3 regions of the Agrobacterium sp. GW821-FHT02D03 genome follow, and region 3 is predicted to be linked to each of the others. Evidence: predicted binding sites of a transcription regulator. Region 3 holds the regulator's gene; each other region holds the start of a gene.

Evidence for each region. Region 3 encodes LexA, which represses DNA repair genes until DNA is damaged. Its sites were predicted from a motif close to TGTTCNNNNTGTGTTCNG; they were not measured.
Region 1: the regulator LexA is predicted to act here: its motif matches at 1,903-1,920, upstream of AC07U5_RS16820 (YifB family Mg chelatase-like AAA ATPase).
Region 2: the regulator LexA is predicted to act here: its motif matches at 1,546-1,563, upstream of AC07U5_RS22660 (ImuA family protein).

What each region holds. Positions count from the first base shown of each region.
Region 1 is NZ_JBWKVN010000002.1:736,725-739,999, reverse strand. It holds gene AC07U5_RS16825 (cupin domain-containing protein) at 1-49, opposite strand, end outside; gene AC07U5_RS16820 (YifB family Mg chelatase-like AAA ATPase) at 297-1,829, opposite strand; gene AC07U5_RS16815 (hypothetical protein) at 1,936-2,241, shown strand; gene AC07U5_RS16810 (aspartate-semialdehyde dehydrogenase) at 2,347-3,275, shown strand, end outside.
Region 2 is NZ_JBWKVN010000003.1:204,439-207,713, reverse strand. It holds gene AC07U5_RS22665 (Y-family DNA polymerase) at 1-809, opposite strand, end outside; gene AC07U5_RS22660 (ImuA family protein) at 730-1,482, opposite strand; gene AC07U5_RS22655 (hypothetical protein) at 1,754-2,029, shown strand; gene AC07U5_RS22650 (pyridoxamine 5'-phosphate oxidase family protein) at 2,026-2,616, opposite strand; gene AC07U5_RS22645 (hypothetical protein) at 2,735-2,998, shown strand; gene AC07U5_RS22640 (thermonuclease family protein) at 3,124-3,275, opposite strand, start outside.
Region 3 is NZ_JBWKVN010000001.1:1,500,499-1,503,773, reverse strand. It holds gene kdsA (3-deoxy-8-phosphooctulonate synthase) at 1-497, opposite strand, end outside; gene AC07U5_RS07020 (hypothetical protein) at 633-1,196, opposite strand; gene lexA (transcriptional repressor LexA) at 1,553-2,278, shown strand; gene AC07U5_RS07010 (GFA family protein) at 2,612-3,010, opposite strand; gene AC07U5_RS07005 (glutathione S-transferase family protein) at 3,265-3,275, shown strand, end outside.

The DNA of each region.
Region 1 (3,275 bases), on a different contig from region 3:
TCCGCGACGCCATCGCAATAGCGGTCGCAATCATCATCTTAACAACCATCTTCGGTCCCCACCTTGATCGCTAACATCGTAGCAATGGTGGATGAGCAAAAGCTTCACAAATTATGTTGAATTGGAAATATCTCCATCCCTTAAGTGACGGAACAAGACGAGATGCTTAAATCTAGTGCTTATACTTGCTGCATACATGCAAGACCTCGTCTACAATATGCATATATACTTATATAATCTCTCATGCCTTGTGCTGATTAATCAGCAAATACTTTTGAAACGTCATCTGAAAAGCTTTAAGCCGCTGCCGAAAGCCGCTCGCCTGCAATGCGGTACGAGATCGCTTCTGCCAGATGCAGCCGCCCTACAACGGGCTTATCGTCGAGATCGGCAAGTGTTCGCGCGACCTTCAGGATGCGGTGATAGCCTCTGGCGGAGAATTTCAGCTTCTCTGCGGCGTCGCGCAAAAGCTGGAGGCCGGCGGCGTCCGGTTCGGCGCATTTTTCGATGAGTGCCGTGGTGCAGCGTGCATTGGTGCGGATGCCCTGGAAGCCGGCGGCTGCGAAGCGTTCTTCCTGCATCTTGCGGGCACGCGCAACGCGGCGTGCGACGTCGGCGCTGGCTTCGGCTGCCATGGGGCGGATGAGGTCTGCGGCCGAAACGGCGGGGACTTCGATCCGGATATCGATGCGATCCATCAGCGGGCCGGAAATACGCGCCTGGTAATCGGAAACGCATCTTGGACCGCGTGCACAGGTGAAGCCCGGTTCACCGGCCATGCCGCATTTGCAGGGGTTCATGGCGGCCACCAGCTGGATTTCGGCGGGATAGCTTACGCGATGATTGGCGCGCGCGATGATGCATTCGCCGGTCTCGAGCGGCTGGCGGAGCGCATCCAGCACCTGCGGGGAGAATTCGGGGAACTCGTCGAGAAACAACACGCCATGGTGAGCAAGTGAGGCTTCGCCCGGCTTGGCTCGCAAGCCGCCGCCGACAAGGGCAACCATGGTTGCGGAGTGGTGCGGGGTTCTAAATGGGCGTCGATCGGAGAGCTTGCCGCCGGAAAGCTGTCCCGCGATCGAATGTACCATCGACACTTCAAGCAGTTCCGAGGCAGACAGTGGCGGCAGGATGGAGGGCAGGCGGGAGGCCAGCATGGACTTGCCGGAGCCAGGCGGGCCGACCATCAGAAGGTTATGCCCACCAGCCGCGGCGACTTCCAGCGCCCGCTTCGCGCTCTCCTGTCCCTTGATGTCGGCGAGATCCGGAAGGTTGTCAGGATTGGCGCGAATGGCCGGAACCGGCCTCGACAGAAGTTGCGTGCTGCGGAAATGGTTGGCGATAGCAATCAGGCTGCGCGGGGCGAGGATATCGATCTCAGCACCTGCCCACGCCGCCTCTGGACCGCTATCGGCTGGGCAGATCAGACCTTTGTCCTGAGCGTTTGCGGCAATGGCTGCCGGAAGAGCACCGGCAACAGCGCCGATCGTGCCATCGAGATTGAGTTCGCCCAACACAACGAAGCGGTTCAGCGCCTCTGCTGGAATGGCGCCGAGTGCCGCCATCAGGCCGAGCGCGATGGGGAGATCGAAGTGCGAGCCTTCCTTTGGAAGATCAGCGGGCGCAAGATTGACCGTGACCTTCTTGGCAGGCATGGCGAGACCTGATGCGTGAAGGGCCGCCTGTACCCGCTCACGGCTTTCGGCCACTGCCTTATCCGGCAAGCCGACGATCTGCATGCCGACCTTGCCAGGTGCCACCATGACCTGAACTTCGACAGGCACACCCTCGATGCCCTGAAACGCAATTGTATTGACGCGCGCTACCATGAAATGGCCCCCACAGCCGTAATCGCCGTCCGCACGGCTCTACCAGATCACGCCCACAACTTGGCACAGGGATGAGAATAAAACAAGAACATGCGGGTGAGATTCAGTGCGCCGGTATAACAGTGGCGGTCAAAGTCGTGAATGCGGCAGCCTGTGCGACAACCAGCTGGCGCACGCGGCGCTCGGCGCACCGGCATCGAAAAGACGCGAGACCTGTCTGCAAGGCGTTATGTTTGCGCTTGACAGAAAAGACAAACCTCCTAATAGCTTTCGCACGAAAAGGAGCGCACTGTTCATGCGGCATGTCCAGCACATGATTGTCATGCAAAGCCCGGCGGGTTCAGCCGGCGATCCTGCGCGCCTTTCTTATTCCATCCGAATTACGGCCAAAACGACGATTAAAACCGTCTGACGTCTCTGGCCCGCCGCTCTCTCCCCGGTTTGGCCGGGGAAAGGAAGCCGCAGTTTCGCGGCTCCCCCTCACCAAAAAGAGGAGAGGCAGAAAGAGAGCTTGATCATGGGTTTCAAAGTTGCAATCGCAGGCGCCACCGGCAATGTCGGGCGCGAAATGCTGAACATCCTGGCGGAACGTGGTTTCCCGGCGGATGAAGTTGTTCCTCTGGCTTCCGCACGCAGCCAGGGCACGGAAGTGTCCTATGGCGACCGCACGCTGAAGGTTTCCAATCTCGAGAATTACGATTTCTCCGATACCGATATCTGCCTGATGTCGGCCGGTGGCGATGTATCGAAGAAGTGGTCTCCGAAGATCGGTGCGCAGGGTTGCGTCGTTATCGATAACTCGTCTGCCTGGCGCTACGATCAGGACGTTCCGCTGATCGTGCCGGAAGTCAACGCCGATGCGGTGGAAGGCTTCAGAAAGAAGAACATCATTGCCAACCCGAATTGCTCCACGGCGCAGCTCGTCGTCGCTCTGAAGCCGCTTCACGATGCCGCCAAGATCAAGCGCGTTGTCGTCTCCACCTACCAGTCCGTCTCCGGTGCAGGCAAGGAAGGCATGGACGAGTTGTTCCAGCAGACCCGCGCCGTCTTCGTGGCCGATCCGGTCGAAACCAAGAAGTTCACCAAGCGCATCGCCTTCAACGTCATTCCGCATATCGATGTCTTCATGGAAGACGGTTATACCAAGGAAGAGTGGAAGGTTCTCGCAGAAACCAAGAAGATGCTGGACCCGAAGATCAAGGTCACTTGCACGGCCGTACGCGTTCCCGTCTTCATCGGCCACTCGGAATCGGTCAATATCGAGTTCGAGAACGAAATTACCGCCGATCAGGCGCGCGACATTCTGCGCGAAGCCCCCGGTTGCCTCGTCATCGACAAGCACGAAAATGGCGGCTACATCACGCCGGTCGAGTGCGCTGGCGAAGATGCGACCTATATTTCGCGCATCCGCGAGGACGCAACCGTTGAAAACGGCCTCAACATCTG
Region 2 (3,275 bases), on a different contig from region 3:
ACAAGTTGGACCACCAACCTGCCGACGTATTTGTCGATCGTTTCCGCCGCTCCGATCGGCTCCTGGAAAGAACGGGAGACCTCGACAAGATCCGCTGTCCTTATGGGATCGATCGGCTCCGACATCCGACCAAACATCTGGTCCAGTCTCCTACCGACTTCCGGTCCGAAACGAAGCGCCAGCGGCGCCCGCGGCGTGTTCACGAGTTCGCCGATCGAATGGAAGCCAAGAACACGGAGATCCTGGACGATCTTGTCGGAGAGCCTCAAAAGAGAGATCGGGAGTTTCTCGACTGCGCGCACTATTTCACCGCGAGGTACGATCACCGTATCGCGGTTGATGGCCCGAACACACGCGTGGGCCGCTCCCCAGGTATCTGCCACGGCAACCTTCGCCGTCAGTTTTCGGGACAGGAAGGTGTTCACGATGCCAGTCGTCATCGGCACCTCTCCGCCTTGGAGATGATCCGCGCCCTCGGTATCCATGACGAGACCTTCAACGCCGTCGACTGCAACGATCGGCGAATAGTGCGCGAGTGCCCAGAAACCGATACGATTGAGTGCGACAGCATCCGCGACAGGGTCAGCATCAACCAATGTGAGACCCTGGAAGATTGCCTGCGCCTTCGCGGCAGGCATCCCTACACGGACCCCGATCTTCCTTGCGGCGCCATCGGCCGCGGACACCCATCGCTTGGATCCACTCCTGGAAATCACGGCGATCGGCTGCTCATCCGGTATCGAGGGATTGTCCCTCCTGATCCTGTCCGTGGCCAAATCCGGAAAATAGATCGATACGACCCTGCTCATCACACGCTCCGACGCAAAACTCTCTACACTCGCCCGCACGCGACCTGAGCAATTCCAAATACCACCTAGGCCGCCCGATGCCTGGGACCGGGAGCGATTCTGAAGGAAGTACACCCACGCGCCACCGTGTCGTGGCAGCGGTCGGTTGACCGAAATCACTAGCCTCGGTCTGCCTTCGCCACCTCCGGACCACAAGCGCCATGGTGCCTGTACGTTCTGCGACGAGTTGCAGGCGCCTGCTGACGACCATCGGCAGTCTGACCATTTCCCCGACAACTGCGCCAAGACCTCCGAATGAAAGGGCTTCCTCCATGCTGGCCGCGACGTCCTCTTCCTTGTCGCTTTCGACGAAGATTACTCTGCGAGGATGCAGCCCCGCCTGAGCGAGCGCGGGGAAGAAAAGGTCCGGCCTCGTCAGGCACCAGACGATCGGACCCTTCGTGCGTGCGGCAATGCCGGCTGCGAACAGCGCGGCGGCCGCTCCGTCAACAGTTCCTGAACCTCCGCCCGCGAATTCATGCAGCGCGCCATACGCCAGGCCGCCTCCCGGAAGGATTTCGTCGATCTCATCGACGCCGAAAGGTAGGCACCCCGCCTTCTTCACGCCCTCTCCTTGAATAGAAGAGATGCGCTCTCGCAGATCAGTAATCACTTGATCGCGGGCAGCCGACATCGGTTACGAATCCTTCCGAAATCGCGGTGGAACAGGGACGACATCATGTCGCTAGAACTTGATTGTTCCCCTTCTGTTCCGTATCTTGTTCGGCGTCAAGACGCTTGAAAATAAGGAATCTTGGCTCAAGATTAGCAACACTGCAGATTCGTGAAGTCGAATCAAAACCGTAACTAGATTCTACATGGCACCTTTCGTAGAAAATATTTTTTTCGTCATGGAGGGATGTGGATATCCAAAGTCCTCAGAGGTACCGAAGGGAGTTGGTATAGTGGCCAAGACGCCTAAATTCACGCCGACGCCCGACAGCAAGCGCGGCTACACGCTGAAGGACATCCGGCTGCCCAATATCGAAATCGAGTGCATTCGGTGTGAACGCGTTGATAGCTTAGAACGAAAGGCGGTTGTTGCGAAGTTCGGCACGAGCGTGAGCTTCTCCAAGCTCCGCCGGCGCCTGGCCATGGGTTGTGACCGTCTATGCCATCCCGACGGCGACCTTTGCGAGATGAGGTTTCGATGTCTCCAGTCGCTGGATGCAGATGACTAGACGCGCGATCTGTTCCCCGACCATGTACCATCTGCTCGGTTGAAGTTGTATTGAACATGCTCCTCATCGGAGACATCCAGAAGCTCGACTTTGACAAGCGTGACCTTCACCAGGGCGAAAGCCGCCGGTGGGACCGACAGTTGAATTTGTGGGCCGGCGCCCTCCTCACACGCTTGATCGTCTACCCTAAAGCCTGCATCGCGGGGTAAGAACGAGCGTCGGGTACGAGTGCTCAACATATTCCATTGCGCAAGTCGCTCGTTCTCGTCGTGCGAAACACTGGCCAAGCCAGACAACCTGATCTGAGTCCATGTTGCAGGATCGTAGCCCACCAGCGACACATGGTTGTTGGACCGAAGCTGGCTCATCTTGGCAGAACCGGCGTCCGTCACGAAGAACAACTCTCCAGGTCTTCTTGTAAATTGCCGCAGTACGATCGTTCTGACGGACGGCTTTCCATCGTGGGCTACTGTTGCGAATTGGAGCAGGTTGAACGGGGCATGGGATTTTGTACCGCCTTCAAGAGCAGACCAAATATGAAGAAGGACCTGCTCCGGGTCATCGGGGAGACGCTTGTCGTTGGTCAATTTCCGGCTCCAGTAATATGTGCCTGCGCCACGAGATTGTGGCGCACGGATTTGGTTGAGTGTTTTTGAATCTCACCACTGCCATGCTTCAGACAAATCGGCGCGATTTAACGGCTGGATGGACATCATCGAAAGCTATATTCCAAACGACGTCTATTCTCTGCTCCTGACGGCGGCAGCCGCCATACTTGCCGCCTGGTTCGCATTCTTCATACTTCGCAAGCTCATAGGCGCAGCGGTGCTTGCTGCTGTTTTGGTTGGCGGTCTACTGGTGTGGTACGATCCCAGCACGCTTCGGTCTGCTCAACATTTCGCAACCTCCGCTTATGATCAGTGGAGATATAGCGATTCCAACGAGGACGGGTTCCGTCCCTATCGGTAACGAAGGACGCAACACGCGCGTATCTAAGAATGAAAAAATGCGCGCTTGTAATTCGAGGCAGCGCAGATCGATCGAGACCATTTACGACCAGACGAGGCTCATCGCTAAGCTTCTACAGTCTCCGGTCAATCGCATCTAGCACCGCGAGCGATGCACGGCATTTCAAACTTCCCACCCCAAATACCGAGACGTGCGGACTGTGCCTCTGCCTGATCCTTGGCATAACGAGCATTCGAGTACTTCGGCCAATCGATCGCGTGTCCGTTGCGAACCATCC
Region 3 (3,275 bases):
CCGCTCTCATTCAACTTCGCCAGCACGTTCTTCATGTCCCAGGGCGCCAGGAACTGTCCCTTCTTCACATTGATCACGCGGCCGGTCTTCGCGGCGGCGATCAGAAGATCGGTCTGGCGACTGAGAAAGGCCGGGATCTGCAGAACATCAACGGTTTCGGCGACAATGGCGCACTGCTCTTCGGTATGGATATCGGTCAGGACCGGGAAGCCATATTCCTTCTTGAGATCGGCAAAGATCTCCATGGCCTTGTCGAGACCGATGCCGCGCTGGCCGGAAAGCGATGTGCGATTGGCCTTGTCGAAGGATGACTTATAGACAAGCCCGATGCCGAGCTTGCCGCAAAGCTCATGAAGCGTGCCGGCAATCATGAAAGCGTGGTCGCGGCTTTCCATCTGGCACGGACCGGCAATCAGCGAAAACCGCTCCGTGTTGGAGAAGGCGACAGCGCCTTTGCCTTCGCCAGCGACCACTTTCAAATTGTTCTTCACAGTCATCTCATTCCTCACGACACATGCGCCGGACATCGCCGGCAACCGCTTAACTTGCGATGTTGCACAGGCATTAGCAGCAAGCGCGCCATGTGTCACGAGATGAGGGATGCTGCGGCCGGAGCACCGACCGCTTGCCCTTTAGCCGGCATTCGCCTTCCGCACGACATCGGGATTGGCCTCGGAAAATTGCACGAACGGCCCGACTGCGCGCACGGCGTCGGAAAATCCAGCACTTCCCTTCAGCCCTTCCAGTTCTTCAGGCTTGAAGCCTTGAGTCAGTAACATGCGATAGACGTTCTCGCTGTTCTCACCACCGGCGGAAACCCAAGTCGGTAGCGATGTCTCCCAGGCCTTCTTCTCGCGCTGGTTTCGATCGACGACGATGGCAAGCTTGATCAGTCCGCCGATCGGAATGGGAATACCGTTCACCGCAAGATCGGGGATGAAGCTCGCCGGATGAACGCCGCCAAGCGCGTGGTTCTTCAGGATCCGTGCACAGTTATTGTCGCGCGTCGGCTCCTTGTTCTGCGAAACGCGCTTCTGATTGAGCTGAACGATGAGCTTGCAATTGGCCATCGTCGTGTTCAGCAGCAGCCGGTCGTACTCCTTGCGCTTTAAAGCTTCCGGTGAATTGGGATCGAGGGTCTGGCAACCGGCCAGCGCAACCAGCATTCCGATAAGGGTAAATCTAACGAGCTTCATAAAAATGTCCCTGCCCCGAGAAGACGCTGCAAGGCAGCGCCGTAGAGCTATGATAACTTTGTTGATAATGCTTCGAATGGCTTGGCCTTCATCCCACAGGATGACCGGATCATGTGATCCTCGAAGCAGCTTGTAGATACCCGCAAAAATGAAATCATCAACCTGGAGAGGAAAAAGACGCGCAACACCGTAAAGAAGCTATAAACTTCTACCATTGCGCGGATAACAGGACTGCGAATTGATGAGGCGGAGACGTTTGCGGAATTTTAAGGGATTGCAGAACACATATGGAACATATAGTGTTCGTTCTGTATTTGTTTCGCGAATCTTCGCCACGTATTCCAAGGGTTTTCTTCATGCTCACGCGCAAACAGCAGGAACTGCTTCTTTTCATTCATGAGCGAATGAAAGAGTCCGGCGTGCCGCCATCTTTCGATGAGATGAAAGATGCCCTCGACCTTGCCTCGAAATCCGGCATCCATCGGCTGATTACCGCTCTGGAAGAACGTGGCTTCATCCGCCGCTTGCCGAACAGGGCAAGAGCCCTGGAAGTCATCAAGCTTCCGGAAGCCTATTCCGCACCCGCACAGAAGCCGCCGCGCGGCTTCTCGCCAAGCGTGATCGAGGGCAGCCTCGGAAAAGCCAAACCGCCTGAGTCGGCTCCTGCCCCGAAGCCAGCAAACGATCAGATCTCCTCCGCTGTCACCGTTCCTGTAATGGGGCGCATCGCCGCCGGTGTGCCGATCTCCGCTATTCAGAACAACACCCACGATGTTGCCGTACCCGTCGATATGTTGGGCACGGGCGAGCATTACGCGCTGGAGGTCAAGGGTGACTCGATGATCGAGGCTGGCATCTTCGATGGCGATACCGTCATCATTCGCAACGGCAGCACCGCCAACCCCGGCGATATCATCGTCGCACTGGTAGATGATGAAGAAGCCACCTTGAAGCGCTTCCGCCGCAAGGGTGCTTCCATCGCCCTGGAGGCCGCGAACCCAGCCTATGAAACCCGTATCTTCGGACCGGATCGGGTCAAGATTCAGGGCAAGCTGGTCGGCCTCATTCGTCGCTATCACTGAGCGGACGACAGTCGGCTCAGACTGGCTGCCCGTGCTCTTGCAGAGGCAAGACGCGCTGACATAGTTGGCAGATGCGGCGATGTTGGGCTGCCTCTGATCGCACCGAGGTTTCGACGCTGGTTCTCTTCGCCTTTGTCTTTCTCGTTATCCTCATTCTCGATCCGAGGGTGAGGAAAAGATTGGCGGATGGTCGGGTGCATGCCGATCATGGCCTTCGAACGGCGGCAATCTTTCAGTGCCACCGACAAGCGCCCTCGCCCGTCGCTTCTAAGTGCAGGACTCACAGACGCAGCTAATCCATGTTGCAGCTACCATCCGACAAGGTGGACAGTCTCACCGCCCCTTTTCCGTTCTGCCTGTCGATTCCCGGTCCCGCTCATATTGGCGCAATGCCGGGAAATCCGGCAGCCACGCCTCACGGCGGACCGTCCAAAGCTCGTAGGTCGGCTCGAACTGATCTGGTGAATCCAGGGAACCGAGATTGACCTCGATTTCGTCGTCGCTTTTTCCGAAGACCGGCGATCCGCAGTTGGGACAGAAGAAACGGCCATTATAGCTGCGTGTTTCTCCCTCGATGGTAACGGCATCCTGCGGGAAGATGGCGGATGCGTGGAAGAGCGCGCCGTGGTGTTTGCGACAGTCCATGCAGTGACAAATCCCGATACGGTAGGGCGCGCCGACCATCGAAAGCCTCACGCTGCCGCAGGCACAACCGCCAGATTTCATGTTCATCTCGATCGCTCCATTTGCTTGACGCCTTCCCATCAAACCGCGACGAACCGGTGAAGTTCATTCTGCTTCTGTTTCCGGACACGTGAGAACGGCGAACGCATCAATTCATATGATATCTGACATGACAGACTCGGCCTGTATGTCCTCTCGGTCATGCGTTAGGAGGATGGACAGAGAAACATACGCACCTACACGCATGGACGCTTTTGCTGATTGCATGCGATTCAAGCGGCGTATCACCAGAAGGAGACAACATGTACGATCT